Regions from separate parts of the Syntrophomonas sp. UBA5494 genome, predicted to be linked through region 1. Evidence: predicted binding sites of a transcription regulator. Region 1 holds the regulator's gene; the other holds the start of a gene.
The links. Region 1 encodes HrcA, which represses chaperone genes, less so after heat shock. Its sites were predicted from a motif close to TGTTAGCACTCNNNNNNNNNGAGTGCTAACA; they were not measured.
Positions count from the first base shown of each region.

Region 2: the regulator HrcA is predicted to act here: its motif matches at 1,199-1,229, upstream of groES (co-chaperone GroES).

Region 1 is NZ_DIPG01000055.1:14,533-21,768, reverse strand. Features, by position in the region: gene dnaK (molecular chaperone DnaK) at 1-870, opposite strand, end outside; gene grpE (nucleotide exchange factor GrpE) at 932-1,477, opposite strand; gene hrcA (heat-inducible transcriptional repressor HrcA) at 1,563-2,588, opposite strand; gene hemW (radical SAM family heme chaperone HemW) at 2,683-3,843, opposite strand; gene lepA (translation elongation factor 4) at 4,025-5,833, opposite strand; gene murJ (murein biosynthesis integral membrane protein MurJ) at 5,915-7,236, opposite strand, start outside.
Region 2 is NZ_DIPG01000119.1:1,611-8,846, forward strand. Features, by position in the region: partial or broken gene groL (chaperonin GroEL) at 1-848, opposite strand, end outside; gene groES (co-chaperone GroES) at 876-1,166, opposite strand; gene B3W37_RS13075 (MogA/MoaB family molybdenum cofactor biosynthesis protein) at 1,365-1,853, opposite strand; gene moaC (cyclic pyranopterin monophosphate synthase MoaC) at 1,881-2,318, opposite strand; gene moaA (GTP 3',8-cyclase MoaA) at 2,360-3,337, opposite strand; gene B3W37_RS13090 (hypothetical protein) at 3,376-3,549, opposite strand; gene B3W37_RS13095 (5-formyltetrahydrofolate cyclo-ligase) at 3,766-4,353, opposite strand; gene lgt (prolipoprotein diacylglyceryl transferase) at 4,353-5,135, opposite strand; gene tsaD (tRNA (adenosine(37)-N6)-threonylcarbamoyltransferase complex transferase subunit TsaD) at 5,290-6,303, opposite strand; gene rimI (ribosomal protein S18-alanine N-acetyltransferase) at 6,313-6,768, opposite strand; gene tsaB (tRNA (adenosine(37)-N6)-threonylcarbamoyltransferase complex dimerization subunit type 1 TsaB) at 6,765-7,236, opposite strand, start outside.

The DNA.
Region 1 (7,236 bases):
GGGTCCCATGGTCTTTTCCACTAAATCCGCGGTCATTTCGTTAAAGCGGGCCCGGGTGAGTGTTTTTTCCAGGTGTAAGGGGCCATCCTGAGTAGCCGTAATATAGGGTATGTTAATGTCGGTGCTCATCAGGCTGGACAATTCGTGTTTAGCCTTCTCAGCCGCTTCTTTAAGGCGGTGCATAGCCATTTTGTCATTGGTCAGGTCTACTCCCTGTTCCTTTTTAAACTCTGCCACCAGCCAGTTGATAATTTTATCGTCAAAGTCATCGCCGCCCAGGCGATTATTGCCGCTGGTTGCCTTGACCTCAAACACCCCGTCCCCGATTTCCAAAATGGAGACGTCAAAGGTGCCGCCGCCCAGGTCGAAGACCAGAATGGTCTGGGCGTTTTCCTTGTCCATACCATATGCCAAAGCGGCCGCAGTGGGTTCATTAATAATGCGCAATACCTCCAGGCCTGCTATTTTGCCGGCATCTTTGGTGGCCTGGCGCTGAGCGTCGGTGAAATACGCCGGTACGGTAATGACCGCCTGAGTGATGCGTTCTCCCAGATACGCCTCAGCATCGGACTTCATTTTCTGCAGGACCATGGCTGATATCTCTTGCGGGGTATAGCTTTTATCATCAATCTTGACCCGGTAATCTGTACCCATACGGCGTTTGATGGATAAAACCGTGCGGTCCGGATTGGTAATAGCCTGGCGTCTGGCAACGCGGCCCACTAACCTCTCTCCGCTTTTGGAAAAGCCCACCACAGATGGAGTTATGCGTTCTCCCTCCGCATTGGTAATAACTTTGGCTTCATTGCCCTCCATCAAGGCTATAACTGAATTGGTTGTACCGAGATCGATTCCTACTACTTTTGCCATTTAAAACACCTCCACATTCTGGAAACAATTATTATACAAGCAAAGACTGCCGCTGCAATCGCTATCCACTAACCTTAACCAGGCTGGGCCTGATTAATCTGCCGTGCATGATATAACCTTTCTGTAGTTCCTCAATAACTGTATTCTCAGGGTGTTCAGAACATGCTTCAACAGATAAGGGCTGGTGGAACTGCGGATCAAAACACTGCCCCAGGGCCTCCACCGGCTCAACCCCGGCCTGGGCAACGATCTCTTTAAGCCGCTGGCAAACCATGCTGATTCCTTTGTGCAAACTGGCATAGTCCTGTTCCGGGCTGGCCATATCCAGAGCCCTTTCCAGATCGTCAATCACGGTCAGCAGTGGTTTGATGAGGGGCAGGGAAGCGAATTTGAGATACTCATCCCGTTCCCTCTGATGCCGCTTTCTCAAGTTTTCAGTCTCAGCTGCCGCCCTGAGATAGAGATCGTAATTCTTCTTGCTCTCTTCCTGGACGGCTTGAAGGCGTTCATTCAGCCCGGCTATCGATTCTGCGGCGGGCGGCGGGTTTAGGCTGGAATCCGAGCCCATTTCCTCCTGGTTGTGAACAGTCGGGTCTTCCGGTTTCATTTTTGATCACCTCTGTTTATTGAAATATCTGCGCTAAAATAACGGGTGGATGCTTCCCCCCTCGGCGGTATCCATTATCGAACTCTTAGTAATGCTTTTTGAGCACTTCATCGATGATAGTGCGAACTGAATCAACCGTGCCGGCTGCTTTCCAATACTCCATGCGCACCGGGCCAATTACGCCTACCCGGCCAACTTCTCCGAAGATTTTATAACCTGCCAGGACGATACTCATTTCTTTGGCGTCATCCAGGCGATTCTCCCGCCCGATGGTGATATCAACGGTATCGCCGGTAGCTTCCGGAAGCAGGGCCTTAAGCACCGATTCCTCCTCCAATATGGCCAGAATCTTCTTGAGTTTGTCCAGGTTCTTGAATTCGGGTTCGTTGAGCATATTGAGGATGCCGCTTATAACCACCTTTTCTTCCCCGGTATTTTCAGTCAGATTTTCTATGGCCTCCAGTATCCCGTCTATTACCTTTTTTCTCTGGTTCAATTCATCCCTTAAGGACTGCAAATCAGTTTTGCGCAGCTCGGCAAATTTTTTCCGGGCAAAAAGCCGGTTAAAGACCTCATTGATACTCTGCAGCTCTTTAGTCTCCACTGATTGCGGGATATCAATCCTGCGGTGCATCAATACCCCGGTGTCAGTGACTACGATTACCATAGCTTTGCCCTTTTCCACCGGAACTAATTGAATATATTTGAACTCGTCAAATTTGACGGTGGGTACGATGATAAAGGAAGTATAACGGGTAACCTGAGACAGAAAATTGCCAATGGATTGAATGACCTCATCCCAATCCTGCAGATTGTCTTTGAGGATCTTTTGAAGCAGTTCTACCTCATCCTCCACCAGGTTTTCCCGCTCCATCATACAGTCCACATAATAGCGGAACCCGCTCTCAGATGGAATTCTTCCTGCCGAAGTATGGGGCTGTTCCAAATAGCCCATATCCTCCAGATCAGCCATTTCATTGCGGACGGTAGCCGCGCTGACGCGGAGGTTGTGTTTTTTGACTATGGCTCTGGAACCAACCGGTTCTGCACTTTCAACGTAGTCTTTTATGATCGATTCCAATATCCTCTTTTTGCGTTCATCCAAGGTCATATCGATCACCCCTGTTAGCACTCTCGTTTGTTGAGTGCTAACCCCTACTTAATAAAAAATATCATCGCTGTAACTTCTTTGTCAAGCCTGGAAATCATTCAACAAAACAGCATAAAACCTGGTTTGATACCAAAAGCCCCGCTTTCGTCAACCTGAGCCAGCCGTGGTCCAATTCCAAGAGTCCGCTGCTCGTAAAGCGTTCTACCACTGGCCGGAATTCCTGCAATAGACTTATGCCAAACCGCCTTCTAAAAGCCTCCACATTCAGTCCGTTCGTAAGCCGGAGCCCCATGATTATAGCTTCCTGAGCCTGCTGCCGGGGCTCCATATCTTCCAGTACAATCTGAGCGGCCTCCGCCCTGTTTGGCCCTCCGGCCATATAAGCATCCACATCGGCGGCATTCATCCAGCGCCGCCCGCCCAGGCGGCTGACAGCGGCAGCGCCGAAACCCAGATACTCGCCAAATTGCCAGTAGCGCAGGTTGTGCCGGCATAGATACCCGTCAAGGGCCAGATTGGATATCTCGTACTGAACGATCCCTTTATCGTGCAAATAATCAATGGCCTGGTAATACATGGCCTCTATATCCTCTTCTGCAGGCAAAACCAGTTCCCCCCGGGCTATGGCCCGGGCCATAGGCACCTGAGATTCCAGCTGCAGGAGGTATATAGAAATATGCTGCGGCTGGAAGCTGACCGCTTCTTGCAGGGTCTGCATCCAGGCAGTAATAGTCTGCCCGGGGATGCCGTAAATTAAATCAAAACTGAGGTTGTGAAACCCGGCGGCGTCTGCTGCCGTAATGGCTTTCCGGGCGGCTGCCGCGGAATGAATTCTACCTAGAACTCTGAGTTCTTTATCCTGCAGACTCTGCAATCCCAGTGAGACCCGGTTGATCCCGGCAGTTTTGCAGGCTTCCAGGCTGCTTCGATTTACGGTAGCCGGGTTGATTTCCATGGTGATTTCCAGGTCTTTTAACAATGTAAAACGGGAGGCCATAGTATTGATGACAGTGCCAATTTGGGCGGGTTTTAAGAGGCTGGGGGTTCCCCCTCCGAAGTAAATGCTGTCGACAGGTTTTCCCCGGTAGTCTTCAGAGCAGGCCGAGATTTCAAAGCAGAGTCTTTCGGTATAAGCCTGCAACTGAGCCTGGTCGGCAAAAGTCACCGAGTAAAAATCACAGTAAGGGCATTTTCTTCTGCAAAAAGGGATATGCACATACAAACCCAGACTGTTCTGAGGCCAGGTGGCTTCCATTAAATACAGCTCCTATGAAGGGACGCAAGTGGGGACGGTTCTTAACTTGCGAACAAGTGTGCAAGCCAATAACCATCCCCACTTGCGTTCCCTCGCTTCACCGGTTGCCCACAATTCAAAAATAAATATACCAAGCCAACATCCCCCGTGGGTCATTTTTTGATTCAGGGGCAAATCAACGCTATTCTTTTTCGATGTTTAGCACCGACATGAAGGCATCTTTGGGGACTTCTATGTGTCCGATCTGTTTCATGCGTTTTTTGCCTTCTTTTTGCTTTTCCAACAGTTTCTTTTTCCTGGTGATGTCGCCGCCGTAACACTTGGCCAATACGTCTTTGCGCATGGCTTTGACGGATTCGCGGGCTATGACCTTGGCGCCGATGGAGGCCTGAATAACCACTTCGTACATTTGCCGGGGGATGATGCGGCGCAGCTTCTGGGTCAGGGCCCGGGCGCGGTAGTAGGCGTTGTCGTGGTGGGTGATCATGCTCAGGGCGTCCACCACCTCGCCATTTAACAGAATGTCCAGTTTAACCAGATCGGATATCTCATAGCCGCTGATTTCATAATCCAGGGAGGCATAACCCCGGGTGCGGGACTTTAGAGCATCAAAAAAATCATAAAGGATTTCAGCCAGGGGCAGTTTGTAAGTTATCATCACCCGCTGCGAGGTGAGGTATTCCATATTGACATACTGGCCCCGCTTTTCCCGGCACAATTCCATGATGGCGCCTACAAATTCATTGGGAACCATCATGCTGGCTTTCACATAGGGTTCTTTGACCGCTTCCAGCCGCTGAGCCGGGGGCCATAGTTTGGGGTTCTGTATATCCATTTCACTGCCGTCGCTGAGCATAACCTTATATACCACACTGGGGGCGGTAGCCAACAAGCTCAAATCATATTCGCGTTCCAATCGCTCCCTGACAATCTCCAGATGCAAGAGCCCCAAAAATCCGCAGCGGAATCCGAAGCCCAGTGCGTCTGAGCTTTCCGGTTCATAGAATAATGAGGAATCGTTGAGTTTCAATTTGTCCAGAGCGTCCCGCAGTCTTTCGAAATCATTGTTTTCCAGCGGATATAGACCACAGTATACCATGGGCTTCACTTCCTGATAACCCGGCAGGGGATTATCAGCCGGATTGGAGGCCAGGGTGATGGTGTCGCCCACCCGGGTATCGCTGACATTTTTAATGCCGGCCGCCAGGTAGCCCACTTCACCCGCTCCAAGGGTTTCGACCTCAGTCATATAGGGGGATATTACCCCTAATGCCGTGGTCTCGTACACTTTTCCGCTGGACATCATTTTGATCATGTCGCCGCGGCGGATCTGCCCGGAGACCACCCGGATATATGATATGGCGCCCTGGTAGGAGTCGAAATAAGAGTCGAATATCAAGGCCTGCAAGGGGCCGTGCTCCTCCCCGCGCGGGCAGGGAACCCGCGACACGATGGCTTCCAGGACTTCCTCCACACCCTGCCCGGTTTTGGCTGAGATGGGAATGATTTCTTCACTGGCGATGCCCAGCACATCCTCCATTTCCGTTTTGACCTTATCAGGATCAGCGCCGGGAAGGTCGATCTTGTTGACAATGCCTATGATCTCCAAATCCTGGTCCATAGCCATGTAAACGTTGGCCAGGGTCTGCGCCTCAATCCCCTGTGAAGCATCGACCACCAGCAAGGCGCCTTCACAGGCTGCCAGGCTGCGCGACACTTCATAGGAAAAGTCCACATGCCCCGGAGTATCGATCAAATTAAGTATATAGTCTTTCCCGTCCCGGGCCTTATAATTGAGGCGAACCGGCTGCAGTTTTATGGTAATCCCCTTTTCCCGCTCCAGATCCATTTTATCCAGGAACTGATCTCTCATTTCCCGCTCGCTGATAGTGCCGGTGACCTGTAAGAGGCGGTCGGCCAGGGTTGATTTACCATGATCGATATGGGCTATGATACTGAAATTGCGAATATGGTCCAGTGACAAAGAGATGCCCTCCAAATCGTTGTTGGCTGAATACCGCCTAGATTATAACCGATTAATGGGCCATGATGCAATTCTATCCTGACGCCTTCAACCGGCGGACCGCCTTCTGCCTGACCAGCGCTCGCCGATCATACTCTCCACCAGCCGGCCTTCTTCAGTATTGAGGCTATGGGTGATCAGGCCATAGAGCACCGCCCCCGCTGCCACACTGAAGGCCAGGCTCACCAGAAGGTTGAAATGTGCACTATAGGGCAATCCGGTGAGAAGCCCGTTTAAAATCAGCTTCACCCCGGCAAACATGACCATTGCAGCGGCCAGCGACTTAATGAGGCTGAATATTATGGTCTTGCCCCCCAAAAGCCCCAGTTTAAAGCGCAAAACCAGGAGCAATAACAGGAGGTTGGCAATGCCCGCCAGGGAATAGGCCAGGGCCAAACCCTGGTGCTGCATATTCTTCACCAGCAACAGGGATAAGGCGATGTTTACGGCTATACTGATTATGGCGGAAATCACTGGCGACACCGTGTCTTTTAAGGCATAAAAGCTGCGGTTGACGACCTGTACCGCAGAGTAAGCCGATATGCCTACGGCATAGAAGACCAGGGCCTGGCTGGTAACCCGGGTCATCTCTGCGGTAAAATTGCCATGCTCGAATAACAAGGCGATAGTCGGTTGACCAATGGCGATCAACCCCAGCGAAGCCGGCAAGGTCAGTAGAAATATGGCTCTGAGCCCCAGTGAATTATGGCGTTTGAACTGAGCCCACTCGCCCTTGGCGCTGAGCATTGTCATAGCGGGAAAAAGCACGGTTCCGATAGAAACCGCGAATATGCCGATAGGCAGGTTCATGATGCGCTGAGCCAGCTTAAGAGCGCTTAAAACCCCGGGGCCTAAACTGGAAGCCAGGTTTTGTGCCACAAAGAGGTTGAGCTGCACTACCCCCAGGCCGGCGATCATCGGCACCATCAGGATTATGATCTCCTGAAAACCGCGGTTGTGCAGGTCAAAGCTGAAATAATACTTCAACCCCACCTGTTTGAGAGCGGGAATCTGCACCATAAAACTCATGATGGAGCCCAGAACCACCCCCACTGAAAAAGCGGCTATCCCCAGATCTTCCACCAGGAGTACCCCGCAGGCGATGATGCTGATGTTATATAACAGGCTCCCCCAGGCCGGTGCGGCGAAATGGTGGTAAGAATTGAGGATTCCCATGGCGAAGCCGTTTAACACCATGAAGACCGTCTGGATAAACATAATGCGGGAGAGCCCGACCGCCAGCGCCAGGTATTCCTGGGGCAGCCCCGGCGCCAGAACATGAATCACCGGCTCAGTGTAGCGGTAAGCCAGCAAAAGCAAAACCGACAAGGCCAGCAATATATAATTAAAAACCACGCTGGCCGCTTTCC
Region 2 (7,236 bases), on a different contig from region 1:
CTGTCACCGAAGGCCGGTGCTTTAACCGCCACACAATTGAAGGTGCCACGCAATTTGTTGACTACCAGGGTGGGCAGAGCTTCACCGTCTACATCCTCGGCTATAATCAGCAGAGGTTTGCCGGTCTGTACAACCTTTTCCAGGACGGGGAGAATCTCGTTAATTGAGGAGACCTTTTTATCGCTGATCAGAATATAGGGATCCTCGAGAACTGCTTCCATCTTTTCAGTATTGGTAACCATGTAAGGGGAGATATAGCCGCGGTCAAAACTCATGCCTTCCACGACTTCCAGGGTGGTGCCAACTGACTGGGATTCCTCTACAGTGATAACCCCGTCTCTACCCACTTTATCCATCGCATCAGCGATCAATGCACCGATTTCAGGATCATCGGCGGAAATAGCCGCTACTTGTGCAATGGCCTCTTTGGAATCTACGATTCTGCTGATATTTTTTATTTCTTCGGTTCCAGCTTTAACAGCCTTTTCAATTCCATGTCTCATGATCATGGGATTGGCTCCGGCTGCCACGTTTTTTAAACCCTCTTTAATCATAGCCTGTGCCAGTACGGTTGCAGTAGTGGTACCGTCGCCGGCCACATCATTGGTCCGGATGGCGACTTCTTTTACCAGCTGACAGCCCAGGTTTTCCCAAGGGTCTTCCAGATCAATGTCTCTGGCAATGGTGACACCGTCATTGGTGATGGTGGGAGAACCGAATTTGCGATCCAATACTACATTGCGGCCTTTGGGGCCCAGGGTTACTTTAACTGCATTGGCAAGGGTGTCTACTCCCTTTTCCAATGATCTACGCGCATCTTCACTGAATTTAATCTCTTTGGAAGCCATCTATGTATCCTCCTTTTAATCTGTTATTTAAGCCAATTTTGCCAGGACGTCTCTTTCAGATAAGATTAACAGTTCCTCGCCGTCAACCTTGATATCGGTTCCGGCATATTTTGCATAGATGACCTTGTCGCCAACGGCCACATACATCGGGATCCGCTCGCCCTTGTCATTGAGAGCGCCGGGACCTACTGCCAGAACTTCGCCAACCTGCGGTTTGTCCTTAGCAGTGTCGGGAACATAGAGACCGCTCTTGGTTTTTTCTTCAGCGTTTTCCACTACTTTGACTACCAGTTTGTCTGCCAATGGTTGAATTTTCAAAGGTATACCCCCTTTTAAAATGTTGCTTTTATTATTAGCACTCATTCGTAGCGAGTGCTAACACCTAGCTATAATATTAGGCAAGACCGGCCAAGTATTCAAATAGAAAACTAAGCTGATTCTGCCCGATATTATTAATTAGTATTATGTTGCGGGGAATTTCTTTTTATACCTTTAAAAATCATTAAATTTCGTTTGCTAAGCTTCTCCGCATTCCACCGAGGACCCGATCAAAGTATCCAGACCGTGGGGCAAAACTGGCAGGATGGCCTCCAGGGATTCCCTTACCCCGCGTTCACTCCCTGGCAGATTGATGATCAAGGTTTTCCCGCGTATCCCCGCCACCGCTCTGGAAAGGGCTGCCCGGGGAGTTGTCTTCAAACCCGTCCAGCGCATCAGCTCCGGGATGCCCGGTACCATTTTTTCTATAATGCTGCCGGTAGCCTCGGGGGTAACATCCCGAACCGAGAAGCCGGTGCCTCCGGAGGTCAGTAGAAGATCCAGCTTTAGCTGGTCACAAGCGTAAACCAGGGTCTCCTCTATAGTGGGCTTGTCATCAGGTATGAGCTTATAAAAGGCAACCTGAAAATCTGCCCCCAGCAGTTCGGCAATCTTGGCGCCGCTGCGATCCTCGCGCTCTCCGCGGGAACCTTTGTCGCTCATAACCACAATTCCGGTCTGATACATTTAAATCACTCCAAACCGCGTCTATGCTTAATCCGGGCGCCTGACATGCCCGCTTTTTCCTCCGCTTTTTTCCAGAAGGCAGATGTTCGATATTTGCATCCATCGGTCAACCGCCTTGCACATATCATAGATGGTTAACGCGGCTATACTCGCAGCCGTAATGGCTTCCATCTCCACTCCGGTTTTGCCGGTCGATCTGACTACGGTCTCTATATGCAGTTCACCCGCTGTATGATCAAAACCGTATTCCACATCTACTGAAGCGAGCATCAAGGGGTGGCACATGGGAATCAGCTGCGGGGTCTGCTTGGCGCCCATAACGGCAGCAACCTGAGCTACCGCCAATACATCTCCCTTGGTAATCGCTCCTGCCTGGATGGCCTGCAGGGTTTCAGGTTTCATTTTAACAACCGCCATAGCCCGGGCTTGACGGGTGCTGTCTTCTTTATTGCTGACATCGACCATACGGGCCCGGCCTGACGAATTGAGGTGGGTGAATTCCACAGTTAACCCCCTATTTGGTACATTTTACGATTGTTTGCTTCGCCCCATCCGGTATCCATATGATGCCGCTCGGGTTTACGGCTGATGGCCTGGGCTAATAACTGGCGCAGCTCTTGCCGGTTGATGCCTTGAAGCAGGGCTGCTTTTAAATCGGTTTCGTGATAATCGTAAAGACAATTTCTGAGTTTGCCTTCGGCAGTCAGCCGTATGCGGTTACACCTGGCGCAAAAATGATTGCTCATGGGGCTGATAAAGCCTATGCCGCCCTGACCGCCCTCCAGATTGAAATGCTCCGCCGGTCCATTGCCGACCTGGGCGACAGGCAACAAATGATAATGTTTATTCAAAATGGCTTTAACTTCTTTAACAGTGAGTACTTTGCTTTCATCCCAAAACAGCAGATCCCCCACCGGCATAAACTCTATAAAACGAATCTGCAGGGGAAAGCGATGGGCCAGATCAGCAAATTTCAATATTTCATCATCATTAAAACCTTTTATTATAACGGTATTTAACTTCACCGGATGCATGCCGGCTTCCATGGCTGCCAGTATGCCCTTCCAGGCATCCTCCAGGCAGCCGCCGCGGGTAATATAGTCGTATTTCTCAGCTGACAGGCTGTCCAGGCTGAAGTTGACCCTCTTTAACCCCCCGGCCCGCAAGGCTTTGACCATCCTGGCAAAAAGTGTACCGTTAGTGGTCAGGGTAACTTCCTCAATGCCAGGTATGCCCGCCAGCTGGCTGACCAATCCGGTGATGTTTCTTCTCACCAAGGGCTCGCCACCGGTAAGCCTGATTTTACTTATGCCTAAATCACTGGCAGCCTCGGCAATGGCTATAATATCCTCAAATGATAATATCTTGTCATGTTCCAGCTTGTTTATGCCTGATTCCGGCATGCAATAACGACACCGCAAATTGCAGCGATCGGTTACCGACATTCGCATATAGCTTATCGTACGTCCATAGTTGTCACGCAAAAAAGACCCCCCTCCCCTGGGCCAGTCTTATACCATGCTTAGAAGCATCCTAATTCGCAAGCAGAGATTTTGATTCCGGCTTGATCGCATAAGGCCCCCATCCGGGACAGCTCCATCTTAAGTCCGGCAGCTAATTCTCTAGCCTCGGCACAACTGATGCGTTTACCGGGAAACTTGTCCAGCAACAGCTGAATGATTTCCTCATCTCTCATTCCCATTCCCCCCTTACACTACCCCCGGTTAGGAAGGTTTATTGCCGCAGTATGATTCATCGGCAGTTTTGTGCCTCTTATTATACACCCCTAGACTTATTTCTACAAATGAGGCGAGTTTTCGCAGGCTGATCCATAAATACGAAACAATTTTTCTACCCCAGTCGAAAATATGGACAGCGGCGGCCATGCCTCCGCTGTCACTTTCCTGAATAATCAAAAATACCGCTCGTCGATCATCAGTTCGGATCGTTCGGTAACTATCCATTTAACCGGGCAATCCGCCGCTTGAGGAAAAGCCGAAACAATGACCTGAAACTCGTAACAAACCCCGCAGGTGAAGGCATACTTCCTGAGCCGCGGTAAAAAACGGTCATAATATCCCTTTCCATAGCCAATCCGATAGCCTTGATAATCAAAGGCCACACCAGGCACCAGTACGGCATCAATTCGTTCTGGGGCAAAGGGTGGTCCCACCGGTTCCAAAATGCCATACCGGCTTTTCTGCAGCCCGGCCGGGTCCGAAAAGTGGATGGCGTGGATTTCTGACCCGTCTACCCGGGGAAGAAGCAGCATCTTGTCCTCCTGGTGCAGCTGCTCGAAAAGCGGCCCGAGATCCACCTCGTTGCGGATGCTCATATAGCCCATGATGACCCGGGCATCCTGGAGGGGTTTTAGCTCCAGGAGTTTGTGAACGATCTCTTCACTGAACAGCTGCACCTCCGCAGGCGCTAGCTGTTCGCGCTGCTGCAACATCTCCCGCCTCGTTTCCGGCTTGCCCGGCATTATTCTGTTTGCCGGCATCAGCGCCTCCTATTTCTGGACACGTAGACTGCACCGTCATACTGCCTCTTCCGCCAGTAGTAAAGGCCCAAACCAACTGCCAGCAATCCCAGGGTATAAATCTGCCCCAGTGTAAACGGACCTATATAAATGACACTGTAACGGAAGAATTCAATCATAAATCGATAGACGCCGTAACCCAGCAGGTATAGTATGAAGACTTGCCCGCTGAAGCTGCGCCGCTCATAGAACCATAACAGGAATGCAAACAAGACCAGGTTTAAAGCAGAACTGAACAGCTGAGTGGGATAACGGCTGAAGCCGTCGATGTAAGGAAAGACCATTCCCAGCGGGCCAGTGGTGATGTTGCCATAACAGCAGCCCCGCAGGAAGCATCCAATCCGCACCAAGGCATATCCAAGGGCCAGGTACGGGCTGAACATATCAGCGATCTTCCAGAATGACAGGCTTTTCTTCCAGATATAAAGCCCAAAAGGAATAATGCCTCCGATAAAGGCACCATACCAGATCATTCCTTCAATGCCACCCGGGCCGATGGCGAATACAATCAAAGGATTGGCCAGGAACCCCGGCCAATCATAAACCAGCACATAAGCCAGCCTGGCCCCTATTAGCCCCCCTAAGACGCACAGGATCACCAGATCCAGAACCAGGTTGCTGTCATAACCCTCGCGGCGGGCGATACGGCTGATGCCCCATACTGCGATGAGCACTGCCAGGGCCAGCATAGCCCCCCATGAGTAAACTGTAAATGAGCCTATTTTAATAAGTATCGGATGCAACTTTTCTTTTCCTCCCTACAGTTATCCACAGGGCCGTTTCGAACCGAATTAAAGGCCCCGGTACTATTCTAGAGTATATCAGATATACCGGGGATTTGGGCTAGTGTTCTTCTATTTTATCAACAGACTTATCCACAATATCCACAGGGATTTTTCACAGGGACAAAAGACCAGGGTAAGCATTGAGTTCCAGTGACGCAAAGTCCTGATTCATATACTGGATATAGGCCCGGCCTGCTATCATGGCGGCATTGTCGGTGCACAGGGAAAGCGGTGGATAGACCACCTTAAGCTGTTTTTCTGCGGCTTTCTCCTTTAAAGTACTCCTTAGCAGGGAGTTGGCAGCTACCCCTCCGGCCATGAGTACGGTTTTGACCTGGTATTTTTGCGCCGCACGGATGGTCTTTTCCGCCAGTACCTCCACCAGGGCCTGTTGGAATTCGGCCGCCATATCATTAACATCAGCCAGGCCAAGCTTTTCCAGTTTGCGCCACTGGTTCATAACTGCCGTTTTTAATCCGCTGAAACTGAACTCAAAATCCTCTCTGTCCAGATAGATGCGGGGCAGTTTATTCACACCGGGCGTGCCCTCACGGGCAGCCTTTTCCACCGCAGGCCCCCCCGGATAAGACAGGCCCAGGAAACGGGCTACCTTGTCAAAGGCTTCCCCGGCCGCATCGTCACGGGTTTCCCCAATCAACTGGTAGTCCTGGTGAGAAGGCATATAGACCAGACTGGTATGACCTCCTGAAACCACCAGACACACGCAGGGAAACTCTATCTCCGGGTTTTCCAGGAAATTGGCATAAATATGACCATGAAGGTGATTGATCGCTATAATTGGCTTATTTAATGCATAAGCCAGGGCCTTGGCAAAGCTTAATCCCACCAGGAGGGCTCCAATAAGTCCAGGCCGGTTGGTGACCGCTACGGCGTCGATAGACCGGTAAGCAAGGCCTGCTTTGGCAAAAGCCTCCTCGACCACGGCGGCAATGGTTTCAATATGCTTGCGGGAAGCCACCTCAGGCACCACTCCGCCGAACTTTTGGTGCAGGCTGATCTGCGACTGCACCACATTGGAGAGTATCTCCCGACCGTTTTTTACTATGGCGGCCGCGGTTTCATCGCACGAGGTCTCGATTCCCAATATATATGTTTCTTTCATCATTTATCCTCATCACGGAGATTGAAGCTGTCTCATCATAACAATGGCATCTTCATCGTTGTCCGAGTAATATTGTTTGCGCACTCCGGTGGGGGCAAACCCCTGCCCGCTATACAATTTGAAGGCGGCATCATTGGAAGCCCTCACCTCCAAAAAAATGCGGCTGACCCGCTTTTGCCCGGCGGTGTTGAGCAATGCCTGCAAGACCTTGGTTCCCATTCCCTGGCGGCGGTAGCGGGGCGCCACCGCCACATTGGTGATATGAGCTTCGTCGGCAACCACCCACATACCGCCGTAAGCAGCCACCACGCCCTCATGATCAGCCACCATATAGGTGGCATATCGGTTGCTTAGCTCGTTCTCATAGGATTGCCTGGACCAGGGAAGGGTAAAGGACGCTAACTCTATGAGCATGATTTCGTCCAAATCACGGCCGGTCATCTTGCGGATCAAAAAATCCTGGTTCACTGTGCTCTTACTCCTTTTTCCAAACGATATTCCGCTTCAGACAGGCGTATATACAACGGCTTGACGTTAAGTCCATCTTCAAGCTTTTGTGCATCTGCGGCCCGCCAGGCCAGGCTGCCGAGGGCAGCAGCCCTGGGCAGCATCAGATGCGGGCTAACCGGCAGCAAACGCTCCGCAAAAAAATCAACAAAGTAATCCTGGTAGGGAGGCACTCCATCACCCACCAAAATAACCTTTCCCCGGCCTGTTATCTCAAGCAGGGCATCGATTTCGAGGGCTGCTTTTTGCGGAGAGCAGGCCATCATAGGCAACAGCCCCAGTGGATATCTTTCTTGAACATCATAACAGGAAAAGTATACCTCCTGGCGGCGCGCATCCAGTAAAGCCGCTACCAAAGCATGGCTGCCGGCCAGGTTGTGAGCCAGAACATCCAGGGTTGGTATTGCGGCAATCGGCAGCCCGGTAGCC